3 regions of the Variovorax sp. PAMC26660 genome follow, and region 2 is predicted to be linked to each of the others. Evidence: riboswitches for the same ligand, from Rfam matches in the RefSeq annotation. Region 2 holds a riboswitch; each other region holds the start of a gene.
What was found. A riboswitch is a leader RNA that binds a small molecule or an ion and turns the genes downstream of it on or off. The one in region 2 is predicted to bind glycine.

Region 1 (6,202 bases), 1.1 Mb from region 2:
CCCGCGAGCGGTCGCAGGTCGTGCACGTGGCCGGTGGTGGCGGGGTATTGCGCGAGCACGCCGAAGAACTCGCCGCTCACCATCAGGTGCGGCAGCGTTTCGGACACGGTGCTCACCTTGACCTCGATGCCCAGCGGCGCGGCGCGCGTCTTGATGACTTCGATGGTCTGCGGATGGCAGTCGCCCGAGACCAGGAACACGTTGCTTTTGCTCTTCACGCTGCGCTTGGCGAGCGTCATGGCCTCGGCGGCCGCCGTGGCTTCGTCGAGCATCGATGCGTTGGCGATGGCCATGCCCGTGAGGTCGCACACCATCGTCTGAAAGTTGAGCAGGGCTTCCATGCGGCCCTGCGAAATTTCGGCCTGGTAGGGCGTGTAGGCGGTGTACCAGGCGGGGTTTTCGAGCACGTTGCGCAGGATCACGCCCGGCGTGTGCGTGCCGTAGTAGCCCTGGCCGATGAAGCTCTTGAACACCTTGTTCTTCGACGCCATCGCCTTCAGTTCGGCCAGCGCATCGGCTTCGGTCACCGGTGCGGGCAGGCGCATGGGCCTGGTGCGGCGGATGGCCGCGGGCACGATGCCGTCGATGAGTTCCGCCCGCGTCGCCGAGCCGATCACCGGCAGCATGCGCGCCTCGTCCGCCGCATCGATGCCGATGTGGCGGGCGAGAAATTCTTCGGCGTTCTCTAGTTCTTGCAAAGAGGGAAGGGCGGGAATCGGCATGGCGGTGAAGGCTTGGGGAGAAGAAGGAAAGGCGGGGGAACGCGGTGGATCAGGATTCGGCGGCGAACTTGTCGTAGGTGGCCGAGTCGAGCAGCGCGTCGAGTTGCGCGGGTTCGCTCAGCTTGACCTTGAAGAACCAGCCGCTGGCCAGCGGGTCGCTGTTGGCAAGCGACGGATCGGCGCGCAGCGCTTCGTTCACTTCGGTGATCTCGCCCGACACGGGCATGAACACGTCGGCGGCGGCCTTGACCGATTCGACGACGCCGGCGACTTCGCCTTGCGCAAAGGTCTTGCCGACTTCAGGCAGGTCGACGAACACCACGTCGCCCAGCGCGTCCTGCGCGTGCAGGGTGATGCCGACGGTGGCGGCACCGCCCTCGGCCAACACCCATTCGTGGTCCTTGGTGTACTTGATGCTCATGGGAAAACTCCTCGTGGAAAAAATGAATCGGGGTGCAGAGCCTAGCCGGGTCTGCAGTGTTCAGCCGCGGTAGTAGCGGGTCGGCACGAAAGGCATGGTCGAGACTTCCATCGGCACGGGCTTGCCGCGCACGATGGCCTGCACGCGCGTGCCGGGTTCGGCAAAGGCGGTGGCCACATAGCCCATGGCGATGCAGCGGTCGGCCGTCGGGCCGAGCAGGCCGCTGGTGACGACGCCGATGTCCTGGCCCTCGAAGGACTGCAGCACCGTGCCGTCGCGCACCGGAATGCGCTCGAGGGCGACAAGGCCCACGCGCTTGCGCTTGAGCGTGTCGTGGTCGGTGTGGCCGGCGGCCCCTGCCGTGACTGCGGCGAGCTGCGCCAGGATCTTGGCCGCGCCCGGAAAGCCGCCTTCGCGCGCGCCGCCCGCGCGGCGCACCTTCTGCATCGCCCAGTTGAGCGAGGCCTCGACCGGCGTGGTCGTGGTGTCGATGTCGTTGCCGTACAGGCACAGGCCGGCTTCGAGCCGCAGCGAATTGCGCGCACCGAGGCCGACGGGCTTGACCTCGGACTGGGCCAGCAGCAGGCGGGCCAGAGCGTCGGCATCTTTGGCGGCCACCGAAATCTCGAAGCCGTCTTCGCCGGTGTAGCCGCTGCGGGTGATGAAGGCGGCAATGCCGCCGATCTGCACCGCGCCGCCGGTCATGAACACGAAGCGCTCGATGCCGGGCGACAGCCGCGCCAGCGTGGCGGCGGCCTGCGGGCCTTGCAGCGCGAGCAGCGCGTGGTCGGGCAGGGGCTGAACGTCGCAGCGCGCGCCGATCTGGCGCTGGATGTGGGCGATGTCGTCCACCTTGCAGGCGCCGTTCACGATCACGAAGATCGAGCCGTTGCCTTCGTTGAAGAACATCAGGTCGTCCAGGATGCCGCCTTCGTCGTTCAGCAGCAGGCCGTAGCGCTGCTTGCCGGCGGGCAGGTCGATCACGTCGACCGGCATCAGGGTCTCGAAGGCGGCGGCCGCGTCGGGCCCGACCAGGCGCAACTGGCCCATGTGCGAAATGTCGAACAGGCCGGCCGCGTCGCGCGTGTGCTTGTGCTCGGCCATCAGGCCGGCGGGGTATTGCACCGGCATCGAGTAGCCGGCGAAGGGGACCATGCGGGCGCCGAGTTCCACGTGCAGGTCGTAGAGCGGCGTCTTGAGAAGTTGGGCGTCGGAAGCGGAGGAAGCGGCCACGGGGCACTCCAAAGGGGCAGTCGAAATCCATGGCTGCAACGCCACGGGCTACCCCTGCTGTCCTCTTTACCTGAGAGATTCGCCCCACGATCGGGGTTTGCTCCTTCGGTGGGCCGGTGCAATGCATGCAACGGCCTCTCTCCAGCAAGGAAACGCCGGTTTGCACTGGCGCCTTGTCAGTCCTTTTGCCTGAGCGTTCGGGAATCCCCTGCGCCTTCGGCGGCCCCGTCGTGCGGGGCTCTCTCCTGACCCGGGCGAGTGTAGTGGATCGCGCGGACCGCAGCTTCAGGCTTCAGTGCACGACCTCGGCCGGCGGCAGCAACCGGTCGATGCGCTCGCGCAGCGATTCGGCGCGCTCGGGGCCGGCGGTTTTCTCGATTTCGCTGAGCATCAGCGCGGCGATGGTCAGCATGGCCTCGCGGTCGCGGGCTTCGCGCAGGGCGTCGCGCATCTGCAGCGCGAACTTCGGATCGCGCCGCACGAACATGCGCTCGCAGATGTCGAACAGGAACATGCGCGTGGTTGCCAGCGAACGCTTGCCGTCGAAGGTGTCGGTGGAGGTTGCGATGCGGATCGGCTCGGCGGCGGCCAGCGGGGCGGGCTGCGCAGCCGCAGCGGCCTGGGCTGTCGCTTGCGCGGCGGCAACGGCGGCGGCGGCTTGCGGGTCTTCCAGATAGCCCCGCTGCACCAGCGTGTGGATCGCCTGCTCGGCTTCGCCACGGTTCGTGAAGAGCGGGCTGAAGTCGGTCAGCGAGCGCCGACCGTCGGCCATCAGCAGCAGCGCGCGCTCACGCTGGCTGAGCGTGCGCTGGCCGCCCTGGAGTTCGTCGCGCGCCTTGTCGGTCTTGGTGGGAAACATGGCAGCCACAGCTTTCGGAGGTCGAGGGCTGCAGCATCGTGGCCGGCGGTGACATCTTCATGAACCTATTTCCCTTACAGGGGAAAAATCGTCGCCGGCTCTTGGCGCGGGTCAGGCGCCGATGCTTTCCTTGCGGATCAGCCACTGGTTGCCCACGCGCTGCAGCTCCAGCGTCTTGCGGTCGGTGTGGTTCAGCTTGTCGGCGCGGTAGACCTGCTTGAAGCGGGCGCTGGCGGTCTGGCCGTTGACGCTGATCACCAGGTCGTCGATGGTCACGCTGATCTTCGACTTGCCCGTGATGCGGGCGCGGCGATCGGCTTCCCAGCGCTTGCGGTCCTGGTTGCGGGCTGGCGTGAAGTCGGGCGCGTAGGCTGCAAGGTAGCGGTCCACGTCGCGGGCGGACCAGGCTGCGGCCCAGGCGCGCACGGCGGTTTCCACTTCGGCGATGCCGGCAGTGGGCGCCGCCGCAGGTGCCGCGGCGGGTGCCGGTGCCGGCGTCGCTGCCGCAGGCGTTGCCGGGGCGGCTGGCGTCGTGGGCGCTGCCGGCGTGGCAGCAAAGGCTGCCGTGGACAGCAGGCCCCCGGCAAGAAGACAGGTGACGAATCGATTCATGGCGCGGTTTCCCTCTTTGTCAGTTATCAGCGTCGAACGCGACGCCGATTCTGGCAGTGAATCCGCTGTGGGCCGAACCGGCGCCCGTTCAGGCGGTCGCGGCCCCTTCGAGGTCGACCGGCGCGATCACCGGTGCCCGGTTGCGCAGCCGCAAGGCCAGCACGGTCGCGACGCACAGCACGCAGAGCACCGCGGTCAGCGTGACACCCAGGCCGCGCGCATCCGACAGCATGCCGAACAGCGGCGACACCAGCCCGCCCACCGACAGCGCCAGCCCGAGCGTGATGCCGCTGGCCGTGGCCGGGTTGCGCGGCAGGTAGTCCTGCGCCAGCGTGACCTGAGCCGCGAACGGCAGGAACATCGCCAGGCCGAGCAGCGCGGTACAGGCCAGCGCCCAGCCGGCCGTCGGCGCGAGCACAAGGCATGCAAGGGCCGGCAATGCCAGCAGGTAGCCGCTGCGGATCGTGCCCATGCGGCCGAGGCGGTCGCCGAGCCAGCCGCCGAGCAGCACGCCCACCGCACCCGAGGCGGTGAAGCAGGTGAGTGCCGCAGCGCCCTGGAAGGTGGTGCCATGCAGGTCACGCGTGATGCGCAGCGAGAGCATCGACAGCACCGTCACATAGGGAATCGACCAGCCCACGATGGTTGCCACCAGCAGGCTGAAGGCGCGCCAGTCGTTATGGGGCTTCAACAGCTCGCTGCCGGCCTGCTTCCTGGCTAACGCTGCCGCTGCGGCGCCCGCGCCGCGCCGCGCATTGGCCACCACCCACACCACGCCCATCGCCACCGCCGGCACGCCCAGCAGGTAGCTGCGCGACAGGCCACCGCCGCCGACCACCGTGGCCGCCAGCACCGGCGCGAACGAGGCGCCGATGGTGCCGCCCACCGAGAACACGCTCATCGCCTTTTGCGACGCGCCGCCGGCCGCGCGCGCCGCCACCGTCGCGGGCGGGTGGTACGCCGCAATGCCCAGCCCGCACAGCGCAATGGCGATCCAGGTCAGCAGGTAGCTCTGGCTGATGCCCGCCAGCACCACGCCCAGCGCCGCCACCAGAAAGCCCACCGGCACCAGCCAGCTGCGCGGATGGCGGTCGGCGTACAGGCCGAACAGCGGCTGCACCACGCTCGACAGCCCGGTGGCCGCCAGCATCAGCCCGCTCACGGCCGTGTAGCTGTAGCCGCGTTCCAGCACCATGAAAGGCAGCAGGGCGGGCACGAGGCCCTGATAGAGGTCATTGACGGCATGGGTGCCGGTGAGCAGCCCGAGTCGGCGCTTGTTCATTCGATCGCTTCCTTGATTGATTTCCTGAGAGGAAAGGCATCGTAGGAAGGCGTGCGAAGATGTTCTCGCTACGAATCAACAAGCATCGTCGAGAAATGGACAAACTGAATCTGCGCCCCGAACAAGGCGAGTCGACCCCGCGGGCCGTCGCGGTGCTGGCGACCGACCCCGATGGCGACGCCTTCATTCCGCCGCACACGCACCGGCGCGGCCAGCTCATCCATGCGATCTCGGGTGTGATGATCGTCGGCGCCGTGGCCGGCAGTTGGGTGGTGCCGCCCGGTCGTGGCGTCTGGGTGCCGCCGGGCATGGAGCACCAGATCCGCATGGCGGGCGAGGTGAAGATGCGCACCGTCTTCGTCGAGCCCGGCACGCGCGCCGACATCGGGCGCGAGTGCCGCGTGATCCGCGTGGGCGCATTGCTCAGGCAACTGATCGTCACGGCCGTGTCGCTGCCGCTGGACTACGCGCCGGGCAGCCGCGACGAGCGCGTGATGGAGCTGATCCTCGATGAGATCGAGGCCGCGCCCGCGCTGTCGCTGCACGTGCCGATGCCGCGCCACGCCCGGCTGGCGGTGCTGTGCGAGGAACTGGTGCGCGACCCGTCGCTGCCCGCGACGCTCGACGACTGGGCGCTGCGGCTGCACATGAACACGCGCACGCTGGCGCGCCTGTTCCAGCGCGAGACCGGCATGAACTTCGGCGCGTGGTGCCGGCAGGCGCGGCTGTTGTTGAGCCTGCCGCAACTGGCGGCGGGTGCGTCGATCCTGGAGGTGGCGTTGGCGCATGGCTACGAGAGCCCGAGCGCCTTCACCGCGATGTTCCGGCGCACGCTGGGCATGCCGCCCAGCGTGTACCTGCGCCGCGACTACTTGGCGTAGACCAGGTCGCGCAGCGCCAGCGAGACCCACGGCACGTAGGTGATCACCATCAGGCACGCCATGATCACCAGCACGAAAGGCACGAGGTGCTTGACGATGCGGTCCAGCGATATGCGCGCCACGGTGCAGGCCGCGAACAGGTTCACGCCGAAGGGCGGCGTGATCATGCCCAGGGCCAGGTTCACCACCATG
Region 2 (6,202 bases):
TCTCCGCCTGCGTCGTCACGTCGAGCGCGGTGGTCGGCTCGTCGCAGATCAGCAGCGCGGGCTTGAGGATCAGCGCCATCGCGATCACGATGCGCTGGCGTTGCCCGCCCGAGAGCTGGTGCGGGTATGACGCGAAGATGCGCTCGGGCTCCGGCAGCCGCACGCGCGCCATGATCGCGAGGATCTTCTGCCGCCGGTCGGCCTTGCCCATGCGCACGTGCTGCGCCAGCATCTCGTCGATCTGCGCGCCGCAGGTCATGACGGGGTTGAGCGCGGTCATCGGCTCCTGGAACACCATGGCCATCGACGGGCCGCGCAACTGGCGCAGGCGCGATGTCGGCGCGGCGAGCAGGTTCTCGCCCTGCAGTTCGATAGTGCCGCGCACCGGCACGAGCCCTGCGGGCAGCAGGCCCATCACCGCATTGGCAATGACCGACTTGCCCGAGCCCGATTCGCCGAGCAGGCAGACGATCTTGCCCGGCGGCACATCGAAGGAAACCTTGTCGACCGCATGCGGCCGGTCGCCGCCGCGCGGCAATGCGATGGCAAGGTCGCGAACGGAAAGTACGGGGGCTTGTGCCATGGCTCAGCCTCCGCGCTTGTTGAACTTGGGATCGAGCGTGTCGCGCAGCCCGTCGCCCAGGATGTTCACCGCCAGCACCGTGAGCGCCAGGAAGATGCCCGGAAACAGGACGTTGTGCGGGTACTGGTTGAACTGCGCGCGGCCCTCCGCCATGATGTTTCCCCAGGTCGCCATGTCCGCCGGCAGGCCTACGCCGAGGAAGGACAGGATGGCTTCCACCAAGATCGCCGAGGCGCACACATAAGTCGCCTGAATGATCAGCGGCGCAATCGCATTCGGCAGGATGTGCCGCACGAGGATCTTCCAGGTCGGCGTGTCGAGCGCAATCGCCGCCTCGACATACGGCTCTTCGCGCACCGTGAGCACCACCGAGCGCACCAGCCGCGCCACGCGCGGAATCTCGGGCACCGCGATGGCCACCACCACGGTGAGCAGCGTGCCGCCGAACAGCGCCACGAGGCTGATCGCGAACAGGATGCCGGGGATGGCCATGACGCCGTCCATCAGCCGCATGATCACGCCGTCGATGCGGCGAAAGTAACCGCCCAGCAGGCCCACGAGCATGCCGAACACCATGGCGAGCGCGGCCACGGCAATGCCTACCGTGAGCGACACGCGCGCACCGTACAGCGTGCGGCTCCAGATGTCGCGCCCGAGGCTGTCGGTGCCCATCACGAACAGGTGCTCGAAGGTGTCGCCGGCCAGGCTGTTGAACTCGCCGCGCGTGCCGGGCATGAGGTTGCCGCTGCCGGGGTCGATGGCGGTCGGGTCGATGGTGCCGAGCCACGGCGCGGCCAGCGACATCAGCACGAGCAGCAGCAACACGCTGCCGCCCGCGCGCACCGACCAGTCGGCCAGGATGCGCTTGAGCAGCGAGCGCCGTTGCGGCGGTGCCAGCGCTTCGATGGCGATGTCTGGCACTGTGGCAAGGGGAAGGGGAAGGGTCGAATCGGTCATGGTGTTTCCGTTCACTTCGTTCAGTACCGGATGCGGGGGTCGAACACCAGGTAGCTCACATCGATCAGCAGATTGATGAGCACATAGATGACGGAAAAGAACAGCGTGATGCCCTGGATCAACGGGAAGTCGCGCGACAGCACCGCGTCGACCGTGAGCTGCCCGAGCCCCGGAATGGCGAACACCGTCTCGGTGACCACCACGCCGCCGATCAGCAGCGCAATACCGATGCCGATGACCGTGACGATGGGAATGGCCGCGTTGGCGAGCGCGTGGCGCATCAGCAGCCGCGTCTCGGAGATGCCCTTGGCACGCGCAGTGCGGATGTAGTCCTCGGTCATCGCCTCGGCCACGGCCGCGCGCGTGACACGCGCGATCAGCGCCACGTAGATGATCGACAGCGTGATCGACGGCAGGATCAGGTGCTTGATCCACAGCCAGGGCCCCTGGCTCAGTCGCTGATAGCCCTGCACCGGCAGCCACTGCAGGTGCAGCGCGAAGATCCAGATGAGCACGTAGCCGATCACGAACGCAGGTATTGAAAAGCCCATGACCGAGAAGCCCATCAGCATGCGGTCGAGCCAGCCGCCGTGGCGCCACGCTGCGATCACACCGAGCGGCACCGCGATGAGGATGGTGGCCACCAGCGTCACGGCGGCGAGGGACACCGTGGCCTCGATGCGCTGGCCGATCAGTTCCACCACCGTCTTCTTCATGAAGTACGACTCGCCCAGGTTGCCCTGCAGCAGTTGCGCACTCCAGTGGAAGAACTGCACGGGCAGCGACTGGTTGAGCCCCAGTTGCTCGCGCACGCGGGCGATGTTCTCGCTGGTGCCGCTGTCGCCCACGATGGCGGCGGCCGGGTCGCCGGGCGCGAGCCGCAGCATCAGGAACACGATGAGCGCGACGATGACGAGCACCGGCACGGTCGAGAGAATGCGGCGTGCAAGAAAGAGCAGCATGGGTGACTCCCGGGTCCGGCCGCGTCAGTTCTTCTTCAGGTTCCAGAACACGGCCACCGGCGAGCGCACCACGCCGCTCACCACGCCCTTGCGGTAGGCCGTGAGCGGCTTGTATTCGCCGATGGGCGCGTAGATGCCGGTGTCGTACACGCGCTGCTGGATGGCGGTGGCCAACTCCTTGCGCTTGGGTTCGTCAGTGCTGGCAAGGAAGTCGGACTTGAGCTGCTCCAGCTTGTCGTCGGTGGCCCAGCCGAACCAGCCCTTTTCGCCATTGCCCGTGAGCGGCGCGAAGAACATCGGGTTCATGTTGTCGGCAATGCCCCAGCCGGTGATGAAGAGGTTCCAGCCGCCCTTGTCGACCGGGTCCTTCTTGGCGCGGCGCGTGACCAGCGTGGGCCAGTCCATCGACTGCATGTCGACGTTGAAGCCGGCCTGCTTGAGCAGTTGCGCCATCACCGGCGGAAACTTGTTGAGCACCGCGAAGTCGGCCGGGTACATCAGCACCACGGGCTTGCCGTCATAGCCTGCTTCCTTGAGCAGCGCCTTGGCTTTCTCGAACTGCGGCTTGCCGGTGAAGTAGCCGGTCTTGTCGGACGCGAAGGCCGAGCCGCAGGGGTAGATGGAAGCGCAACTGTTGTACAGCTCCTTGTGCACGAGCTGGGCGCGCATCAGCGCCTCTTGGTTGATGGCCATGAAGGCGGCCTGCGCGATCTTGGGGTTGTCGAAGGGCGGGATCAGGTGGTTCAGGTGCAGCGCGAACGAGCCCTTCGACACGGGGCTGTCGAGCGTGATGGCGGGGTTGTTCTTGAGTGCGGTGTACTGCTCCGACGGCACCCACTCGATCATGTCGACCTCGCCGTTGGCCAGCGCATTGGCCTGCGTCTGCGCGTCCTTCAGGACGATCCATTCCATGCGGTCGACGTACACGTTCTTGCCGCCGGCCGTGCCGGAGGGCGCCTCGGCGCGCGGCACGTACTTGGTGTTCTTCAGGTAGACGATCTTTTCGCCGGGGCGGTATTCGTCCTTCTTGAAGATGTAGGGGCCGGAGCCGGTGGCGTCGTCTATCTGCTTGTCGGCCGGGGTGGCGGCCACGCGCGCCGGCATGATGAAGGGCGGGTTCGACGAAGGCTTGCTCAGCGCGTCGAGCACCATGCCGAAGGGCTCCTTGAAGACGAACCTGAAGCTGTTGGCATCGACCGCCTCGGTCTTGTCCATGGCGGCGAACATCTTCTGGCCCAGGCCGTCGCGCTGGCCCCATCGCTTGAGCGAGGCGAGCACGTCGTCGGAGGTGACAGGCTTGCCGTCATGGAAGGCCAGGCCCTTGCGCAGCGTGAAGTTCCAGGTCTTGCCGTCGGCGCTGGTCGTGTACTTGTCGACCATCTGCGGCAGCACCTTGCCCCGCTCGTCCACGCCGAAGAGCGTGTCGTAGACCATGTAGCCGTGGTTGCGCGTGACGAAGGCGGTGGTCCAGATCGGGTCGAGGATCTTCAGGTCGGACTGCGGCACGAGGCGCAGCACCTTGCCCGCATCCTGCGCGAAGCTGCTCGCCGAAGCGGCGGCAAACAGCGCGCCCGCGAGGAGGGTTGTCATCAGGTTTTTTTTCGACAGCATGCTTCAGTTCTCCGGTGGAAGGAATGGGGAAGGTGTGAACGTGAAAAGGCTTCGGCCACGCGCGGGCCGCCGCCGCGGCAAAGCCGATGGCAGGGATGCGCGAGGCGCTCGGATGAAAGTCATGGACACAGGCTCCGGAAGCGAACAAGGACACCCCGCGCGTTGGCGCGGCGTGCCCCTGCTGTCCTTTGGCCTGAGAGATTCACCATGCGCGCACATCGCACATGGCTTGCCCCTTCGGCGGCTGCCCTCGGCACCTTGAACGGCGCCGGGCAACGCTCTCCAGCGTTAGAAAAAATCCAGTCTTGGGACCTGAGCGTTCTGGGCTATCGCCTTCGGTAATGCACTAACTCGAAGCATCGAGCCGGCATTTCTCCTGGATCGATTTCTCTAAGCAGTTTGTGTGCCACTCGGGCCGCTCAGGCCTGATGGCACGCCGAAAAAACTACTGCATGCCGCCGCCGCAGAAGTCGAGCCCTTCGGTCGAGTCGTCGGTGAAGCTGACGGTGGTGCGCTTGTTGGCGCTGGGACCGGTGTTCGCGGGCCAGTCGCTTTGCAGCCATGTGTAGCGCCACGCATAGGGCTCGCCTGCCTTGGCGGGCTCGTCGTAGGCAATGCGCAGGCTGCCGCGGCTTTCGTCGTGGCAGTGCTGCGAGGTCTTGTAGTCCTTCTCGCTGAAGCAGGCGCGGATCGATCGCGAACACCAGTAAGGAACACCTTCGTGCGCGGCCTTGGCCGGCTGACCCGGCGGCGTGTCCAGCGGCACGAAGTCGGCCGTGACGAAAGACGCGCCACCACCCGAGTAGCTTTCGGACTGGCGCTGCGTCACGGCCGCGGCCCAGCGGCCTTCGGCCAGTGGATAGAGCGCCGGCGCGAGGCTGAGATACACCTCGGGGTCGTCGCTCTTGCGGTCCTGCTGCAGCGAGGCCACGTAGTTCGAGAAGTCGTGCAGGCGATCGAGCTGCCAGGCGGCGGTGGCGGCATTGCGCTTCAGGCGCGCCATGGCCAGCGGCTTCTCTGAAATGACCACGTAGTCGCCGGGCGCGCCACCGCGCGGCCGGTGCAGCGTCAGCGCCTGGGCGTCGCAGGGCTGGGGCAGCAAGGCGCACAGGTGGGCACGCCACTCGGCATCGACGGACTCCGGCGCCTTGACCGCAACGAAGACCTGCGCCGAAGGCGCGGCCATGGCGGGGCCCGCGAGCCCCAGGGCGAGGAGCAAGCTGCCGGCGCCGACGGTGAGGAGTTTTTTCATGCGCGAATGGTAGCCAGCCGTCATCGCCCTATGAGTTAAAACCGCCGCGTGAACACGACCGACTCTCCCCTCCCCCGCCCCCTTCTCCAGATCCAGGACCTCGGCTTCGCATATCCGGGTCAACCCGCACTCGCCGCCGACTGGAACGCCTCCATCGGCCCGGGTGTCACGCTGCTGTACGGCGACACCGGCACCGGCAAGTCCGCGCTGCTCCAGGTGATCGCCGGCCTGCTGCCCGCCACCGGCCGGTTGACCGCGGCCGGCGCGCGACTGGACAGCGCACCCGAGGCCTATCGCCAGAACGTGTTCTTCGTCGATCCCACGACGGACCGGTTCAACGAAGTCACTCCCCGCGAATGCGCGGCCACCCTGAACAAGGGCAACCCGCATTTCAGCGAAGAAAAGTGGCAGGCCCTGGTCGAAGGCTTCGCCCTGAGCCCGCACCTCGACAAGAAGATGTACATGCTTTCGACGGGTTCGAAGCGCAAGGTCTGGATGGCGGCCGGGCTGGCGTCGGGACGCCCGCTGCTCCTGCTGGACGAGCCCACGGCCGGGCTCGATGCCGCGTCGATCCGCTGCCTGTGGGCCACGCTCGCCGGCTTTTCGGGGCAAGCCTCGCAGGCTGTGCTGGTCGCCAGCGCCGCGCGCGTCGACACGGTCCCGCTCGCGGCTTGCATCGACTTGCCGCTGCATTGACACAGGCCGCCGCGGGGTGATCCGGCCGTGAAATGGCATCTCACCGGCGCGCCCGGCGACAATCGGCGGTTCTGGCGGTCAGATCCCGCCTGAACTCCCTGCCACCCGACAACACAGCATTACGGAAGCAAGCGCATGAGC
Region 3 (6,202 bases), 820 kb from region 2:
GAGGCCGACGGCAACCTGCTGCTCAAGCTCGATGGCGAGCCTGCGCTCGACGTGCTGCTGGCCGATCTGCAGGTGTCACTCGACCGTCCACAGGAAGCCATCGACGCGGTGCGCAGCACGCTGGTCGGCCTGGCCGACGCGGGCAGCGACGGCATCCGCCGTACGGGCGACCTGGGCGCCGACGTGCTGGTGCGCCACATCATCGGCCTTGACCCGACGCGGCGCGGCATCGCGATTGCCGACAACGCCGAAGCGGGTATGCGCCTGACCTTCTGCCGCCGCAATGCGCAGGCCGCGCGCGCCGACCTGATGCGCATCTGCGCGGAAATCCGCGAGGAGCTGGAACCGGAAGAGCAGACGCTGGCCACCGCACGCGCCGTCGCGGCGGGCGAGGCGGAGGCCGCACCGCATCCGGCGCGGCGCATTGCGGGGGCGGTGTACGTGAGCTGCTCCGGGCGCGGCGGCCCGCATTTCGGCGCGCCGGGTGCCGAACTGCAGATCGTGCGCCACGCGCTGGGCGACGTGCCGTTGGTCGGCTTCTTCGCTGCAGGCGAGATCGCCCGGCACCATCTGTATGGGTACACGGGCGTGCTGACGGTGTTCACCAGCAACGACTGAGCGAGCGAAGAACGACGCGCTCAGGCTGGCTGCAGTGCGCGCGGCGCGGGCGCCGGCATGCCCGTGAACGCGAAATCGACTTCCGGCGCGAGCCCGCTCACGATCCGCGCGATCGACTTGCCCGAGCCGCAGGCATGCGTCCAGCCGAGCGTGCCGTGGCCGGTGTTCAGGTACAGGTTCGGCAGCTTGGTCTTGCCGATCAGCGGCACGTTGCTCGGTGTGGCGGGGCGCAGGCCGGTCCAGAACTGCGCCTGCGTGGTGTCGCCGGCGCCGGGGAAGAGCTCTTCGACGCGCCGCACGATGGCTTCGCAGCGCACGCGGTTCAGGTCGCGGTCGTAGCCGTTGAGTTCGGCCGTGCCGGCGATGCGCAGGCGGTCGCCCGATTCGGAGGTGTAGCGCGAGAACACGAGCTTGAATTCGTCATCTGTCAGCGAGACCTGGTGGGCCTTCGAGGCATCCTTCACCGGCAGCGTCACCGAGTAGCCCTTGGCCGGGTAGATCGGCAGGCGGATGCCGAGAGGCGCGGCATACAGGGGACTCAGCGAACCCATCGCGAGCACGAAGGCGTCGCCGCGGATGCGCTGGAAACGGCCTTCGGCGTCGGTGGCTTCGACGTGGTCGATGCTGCCGCCGGCTTCACGCAGGGCGGTCACCGTGTGGCTCATCAGGAACTTGACGCCGGCCGCAGCGGCCAGGCCCACGAGTTCGCGCGCGAAGCGGTTGGCATCGCCCGATTCGTCCTCGGCCGTGTAGGTGGCGCCTGCCAGTTGCGGGCGGATGTGGGCGAGGGCGGGCTCGAGCTTCACGGCTTCGTCGGCGGAGATCACGAGGCGCTCGCAGCCCAGGGCGCGCATCTGCTCGGCGGGCTTGAGGGCGCCGTCGAATTCCTTCTGCGTCGTATAGAAATGCAGGATGCCCTGGGTGCGCTGGTCGTAGTTCAGGCCGGTGTCGTGGCGTAACTGCTGCAACGTGTCGCGGCTGTAGGTGCCCAGACGGACGATCTGCTCGATGTTGTGCCGGGTGCGCGCTGGCGTGCATTCGCGCAGGAACTGCAGGCCCCAGAGCCACTGGCGCATGTCGGCGCGGATGCGAAACAGCAGCGGGGCGTCTTCCTTGCCCAGCCATTGCAGCACCTTGAGCGGGGCACTCGGGTTGGCCCAGGGTTCGGCATGGCTGACCGAGATCTGCCCGCCGTTGGCGAAGCTGGTTTCGGCGGCGGGCGTGGCCTGCCGGTCGATGACGGTCACTTCGTGGCCGAGTTGCTGGAGGTAGTAAGCCGAAGTCACGCCGAGCAGGCCGGCGCCAAGAACGATCACGCGCATTTCAAGTACCTTTGAGGTTGTAGCGCTTGAATGGCGGGCGTGGTGTGCTATTTAATCAATAGCAAGCAACCGGACGACCGCCGTCCAAGTTGCCGCTCCCCCTGTCCTCGGTACCTGAGAGATTCACCCTGCTGCACCCGCAGCGGGTTTGCTCCTTCGGTGCACCACGTGGCGTGGTGGCTCTCCAGACGGCATTTCAGTTGGTGCAGTACAGATCCCTTGTTCGGACCGACCTGAGCGTTTATGGGAGTTTGCGCCTTCGGTAGGGCCACCGGGGTGGCCCGCTCTCCTGCAGTGGGGCGATTGTAGGCGGGGCTTGCGCCAGCGCCAAACCTGCGGCTTGGGCCCCTCTGGCCGATGGGATAATCGCCTGTTGGTTTGTCGAAGGGCAAATCGTTTCACAACAACAGGGGACCCCATGATCCTGGTTACCGGCGGCGCTGGCTTCATCGGCGCCAATTTCGTACTCGACTGGATCGCGAACAGCGACGAGCCGGTCGTGAACCTCGACAAACTGACCTACGCGGGCAATCTGGAAACGCTCGCGTCGCTCAAGGGCAACCCGAATCACATCTTCGCGCAGGGCGACATCGGCGACAGCGCGCTGCTCGACCGCCTGCTGGCCGAGCACAAGCCGCGCGCCGTGGTGAATTTCGCCGCCGAATCGCACGTCGACCGCTCGATCCACGGCCCGGAAGACTTCGTCCAGACCAACGTGCTGGGCACCTTCCGCCTGCTCGAATCCGTGCGCGGTTTCTGGAGTGCGCTGCCGGCCGACCAGAAGGCGGCCTTCCGCTTCCTGCACGTCTCCACCGACGAGGTCTACGGCTCGCTCTCCAAGACCGACCCGGCCTTCACCGAGGAACACAAGTACGAGCCCAACAGCCCGTACTCGGCCAGCAAGGCCGCCAGCGACCACCTCGTGCGCGCCTGGCACCACACCTACGGCCTGCCGGTGCTGACCACCAACTGCTCGAACAACTACGGGCCGTTCCACTTTCCCGAGAAGCTGATCCCGCTGATGATCGTCAACGCGCTGGCCGGCAAGCCGCTGCCCGTGTACGGCGACGGCATGCAGGTGCGCGACTGGCTCTACGTGAAGGATCACTGCAGCGCCATCCGTCGGGTGCTCGAAGCTGGCAAGCTGGGTGAAACCTACAACGTCGGCGGCTGGAACGAGAAGCCGAACATCGAGATCGTCAATACCGTGTGTGCGCTGCTCGACGAACTGCGCCCCAAGGCGGATGGCAAGCCGTACAAGGAGCAGATCACCTACGTCACCGACCGCCCGGGGCACGACCGCCGCTACGCCATCGATGCGCGCAAGATCGAGCGCGAACTCGGCTGGAAGCCCGCAGACACCTTCGACACCGGCATTCGCAAGACCGTCGAGTGGTATCTCGCGAACGGCGAATGGGTGCGCAATGTGCAAAGCGGCGCGTACCGTGAATGGGTGGAGAAGCAATACGACGCGAAGGCTGCTGCATGAAGTTGTTGTTGCTGGGCAAGGGTGGGCAGGTCGGTTGGGAGCTGCAGCGCAGCCTGGCGCCATTGGGTGAATTGGTCGCGCTTGATTTCGACAGCACAGATTTCAATGCCGACTTCAGCTGTCCCGAGCAACTGGCCGAGACGGTGCTCAAGGTGCGTCCTGACGTGGTCGTCAATGCAGCAGCGCATACCGCTGTCGACAAGGCCGAGAGCGAGCCCGACTTTGCGCGCAAGCTGAATGCCACGTCACCGGGCGTGGTGGCCGAGGCCGCACAGCAGATCGGTGCGCTGATGGTTCACTACTCCACCGACTACGTTTTCGATGGCAGCGGCAGCAAGCCCTGGAAGGAAGACGATGCGACCGGTCCGCTCAGCGTGTATGGACAGACCAAGCTCGAAGGCGAGCAATTGGTGGCTGCGCACTGCGCCAGGCATCTGATCTTTCGCACCAGTTGGGTTTACGCCGCGCGCGGCGGCAACTTTGCCAAGACCATGCTGCGGCTCGCCAAGGAACGTGACCGGTTGACCGTCATCGACGACCAGTTCGGCGCGCCCACCGGGGCAGAGCTGCTGGCCGACGTGACGGCGCACGCCATTCGCTCCACGCTGCAGGACCCGGCCAAGGCAGGCCTCTATCACGCGATCGCGGGTGGCGAGACATCGTGGTACGGCTATGCGAGATTCGTGCTTGAGATGGCGCAGCAGGCCGGTGTCGAACTCAAGGCCGGGCCGCAGGCCGTCGAAGCCGTACCCACCAGCGCGTTTCCGACGCCCGCTACGCGGCCGCACAACTCGCGCCTCGACACCACCAAGCTGCAGACCACCTTCGGGCTGCGCCTGCCGCCTTGGCAGGAAGGCGTTGCGCGCATGCTGCGCGAGACGCTCTGAGATTCACACGAGAAGAAACGCATGACCACAACTCAACGCAAAGGCATCATCCTGGCCGGTGGCTCGGGCACTCGCCTGCACCCCGCGACATTGGCGCTCAGCAAGCAGCTGCTGCCGGTGTACGACAAGCCGATGATCTACTACCCGCTCAGTACGTTGATGCTGGGCGGCATGCGCGACATTCTGATCATCAGCACGCCGCAGGACACGCCGCGGTTTCAGCAGTTGCTGGGGGACGGAAGCCAGTGGGGCATCAACCTGCAGTACGCGGTGCAGCCGAGTCCGGACGGGCTGGCGCAAGCGTTCATCATCGGCGACAAGTTCGTGGGCAATTCGCCTAGCGCACTGGTGCTGGGCGACAACATTTTCTACGGTCATGATTTCGTTCATCTGCTCGCCGATGCGGATGCAAAGACGTCGGGGGCAACCGTGTTCGCCTATCACGTGCAGGACCCGGAGCGCTATGGCGTGGTCGCGTTCGATGCCAAGGGCAAGGCCAGCAGCATCGAAGAAAAACCGCTGAAGCCCAAGAGCAGCTATGCGGTGACGGGGCTGTACTTCTACGACAACCAGGTGGTCGACATCGCCAAGGCTGTGAAGCCCAGTGCGCGCGGCGAGCTGGAGATCACGGCGGTCAACCAGGAGTACCTTGATCGCGATCAACTGAACGTGCAGATCATGCAGCGCGGCTATGCGTGGCTCGACACCGGCACGCACGACAGCCTGCTCGAGGCGGGGCAGTTCATTGCCACGTTGGAACATCGGCAGGGGCTCAAGATTGCATGTCCCGAAGAAATTTCGTGGCGCAATGGCTTCATCACCACTGAGCAGCTCGAGGCGCTCGCAGCCCCTCTCGAAAAGAGCGGTTACGGCAAATACCTCAAGCACCTGCTGAACGACAAGGTGCGGTCATGAAGGTAACGCCCACCGCTATTCCTGACGTGCTGGTGATCGAACCTAAGGTGTTCGGCGACGCACGCGGCTTCTTCTTCGAGAGCTTCAACCAGAAGGCTTTCGACGACGCCGTCGGCAAGCATGTCGAATTTGTCCAGGACAACCATTCGCGCTCTGTGAAGGGGGTTTTGCGGGGGCTGCATTATCAGATTCAGCAGCCGCAGGGGAAGCTGGTGCGTGTGGTGCGTGGCGCGGTGCTCGATGTGGTTGTGGACATTCGGCGCAAGTCGCCAACCTTCGGGCAATGGGTGTCACAGGAACTGAGCGAAGAAAACCACAAGCAGTTCTGGGTGCCCAAGGGCTTCGCACACGGTTTTCTCGTGCTGAGCGACACCGCTGATTTTCTGTACAAGACGACAGACTATTACTCGCCGGCCAACGAGCGTTGCATTGCCTGGGATGACCCGGAGATCGCCATTGTCTGGCCCGATCTCAAAACAGATTTCGTGCTGTCTGCCAAGGATCAGTCCGGCAAGCGGCTGGCCGACGCTGAAGTATTTGAATGACGCTGCGCGCGGCGCGGCGCCTCGGCGCTTTTCGGGCGCATTCTCCCGCAATTTCCCTCGCCAAATGTGGTTGCAAGCTGCAGCTCACACGCAACGAGCAGGTTCCTGATGAAGGCGAAAGTGAACGACGCGCCTTCTCGTATTTTTCTAAGCGCTGCCAATGACATTCAGATGGACCACTGTTCTTGCCCTGCTCCTCGTAGGCGCTGTGGCAACGGTGACGGGTTTGCAGCAACTGAGCTGGCATTCGATCGCGGCTCTCCGATGGGATGCGCTGCAGCCCTACGCCGTGGTGTTGGCGGGCGGCATGTTCTTCGTCGAGATTTGTTCGCGCTGGCTCGGCATCCATCGCATTGCGGCTGGCGGGATCGCGGCGGCCGCCATCGCATTGATCACGGGCACGGCGGGTGCCTTGCTCGTCGTGAT

Region 1: linked by a shared signal. The riboswitch ahead of gcvT (glycine cleavage system aminomethyltransferase GcvT) and the one ahead of H7F35_RS19545 (ABC transporter substrate-binding protein) in region 2 are both predicted to bind glycine.
Region 3: linked by a shared signal. The riboswitch ahead of H7F35_RS15825 (D-amino acid dehydrogenase) and the one ahead of H7F35_RS19545 (ABC transporter substrate-binding protein) in region 2 are both predicted to bind glycine.

Annotation. Positions count from the first base shown of each region.
Region 1 is NZ_CP060295.1:5,225,138-5,231,339, forward strand. It holds gene gcvP (aminomethyl-transferring glycine dehydrogenase) at 1-722, opposite strand, end outside; gene gcvH (glycine cleavage system protein GcvH) at 772-1,143, opposite strand; gene gcvT (glycine cleavage system aminomethyltransferase GcvT) at 1,204-2,376, opposite strand; glycine riboswitch at 2,424-2,531, opposite strand; glycine riboswitch at 2,544-2,634, opposite strand; gene H7F35_RS24670 (hypothetical protein) at 2,669-3,235, opposite strand; gene H7F35_RS24675 (DUF4440 domain-containing protein) at 3,347-3,847, opposite strand; gene H7F35_RS24680 (MFS transporter) at 3,936-5,129, opposite strand; gene H7F35_RS24685 (AraC family transcriptional regulator) at 5,225-6,010, shown strand; gene H7F35_RS24690 (TRAP transporter large permease) at 5,998-6,202, opposite strand, start outside.
Region 2 is NZ_CP060295.1:4,140,966-4,147,167, reverse strand. It holds gene H7F35_RS19560 (ABC transporter ATP-binding protein) at 1-583, opposite strand, end outside; gene H7F35_RS19555 (ABC transporter permease) at 587-1,540, opposite strand; gene H7F35_RS19550 (ABC transporter permease) at 1,561-2,502, opposite strand; gene H7F35_RS19545 (ABC transporter substrate-binding protein) at 2,527-4,092, opposite strand; glycine riboswitch at 4,285-4,409, opposite strand; gene H7F35_RS19540 (hypothetical protein) at 4,559-5,365, opposite strand; gene H7F35_RS19535 (ATP-binding cassette domain-containing protein) at 5,414-6,061, shown strand; gene H7F35_RS19530 (NADP-dependent isocitrate dehydrogenase) at 6,197-6,202, shown strand, end outside.
Region 3 is NZ_CP060295.1:3,320,302-3,326,503, forward strand. It holds gene H7F35_RS15820 (FIST C-terminal domain-containing protein) at 1-618, shown strand, start outside; gene H7F35_RS15825 (D-amino acid dehydrogenase) at 639-1,940, opposite strand; glycine riboswitch at 2,032-2,138, opposite strand; glycine riboswitch at 2,142-2,242, opposite strand; gene rfbB (dTDP-glucose 4,6-dehydratase) at 2,359-3,429, shown strand; gene rfbD (dTDP-4-dehydrorhamnose reductase) at 3,426-4,316, shown strand; gene rfbA (glucose-1-phosphate thymidylyltransferase RfbA) at 4,338-5,231, shown strand; gene rfbC (dTDP-4-dehydrorhamnose 3,5-epimerase) at 5,228-5,776, shown strand; gene H7F35_RS15850 (glycosyl transferase) at 5,937-6,202, shown strand, end outside.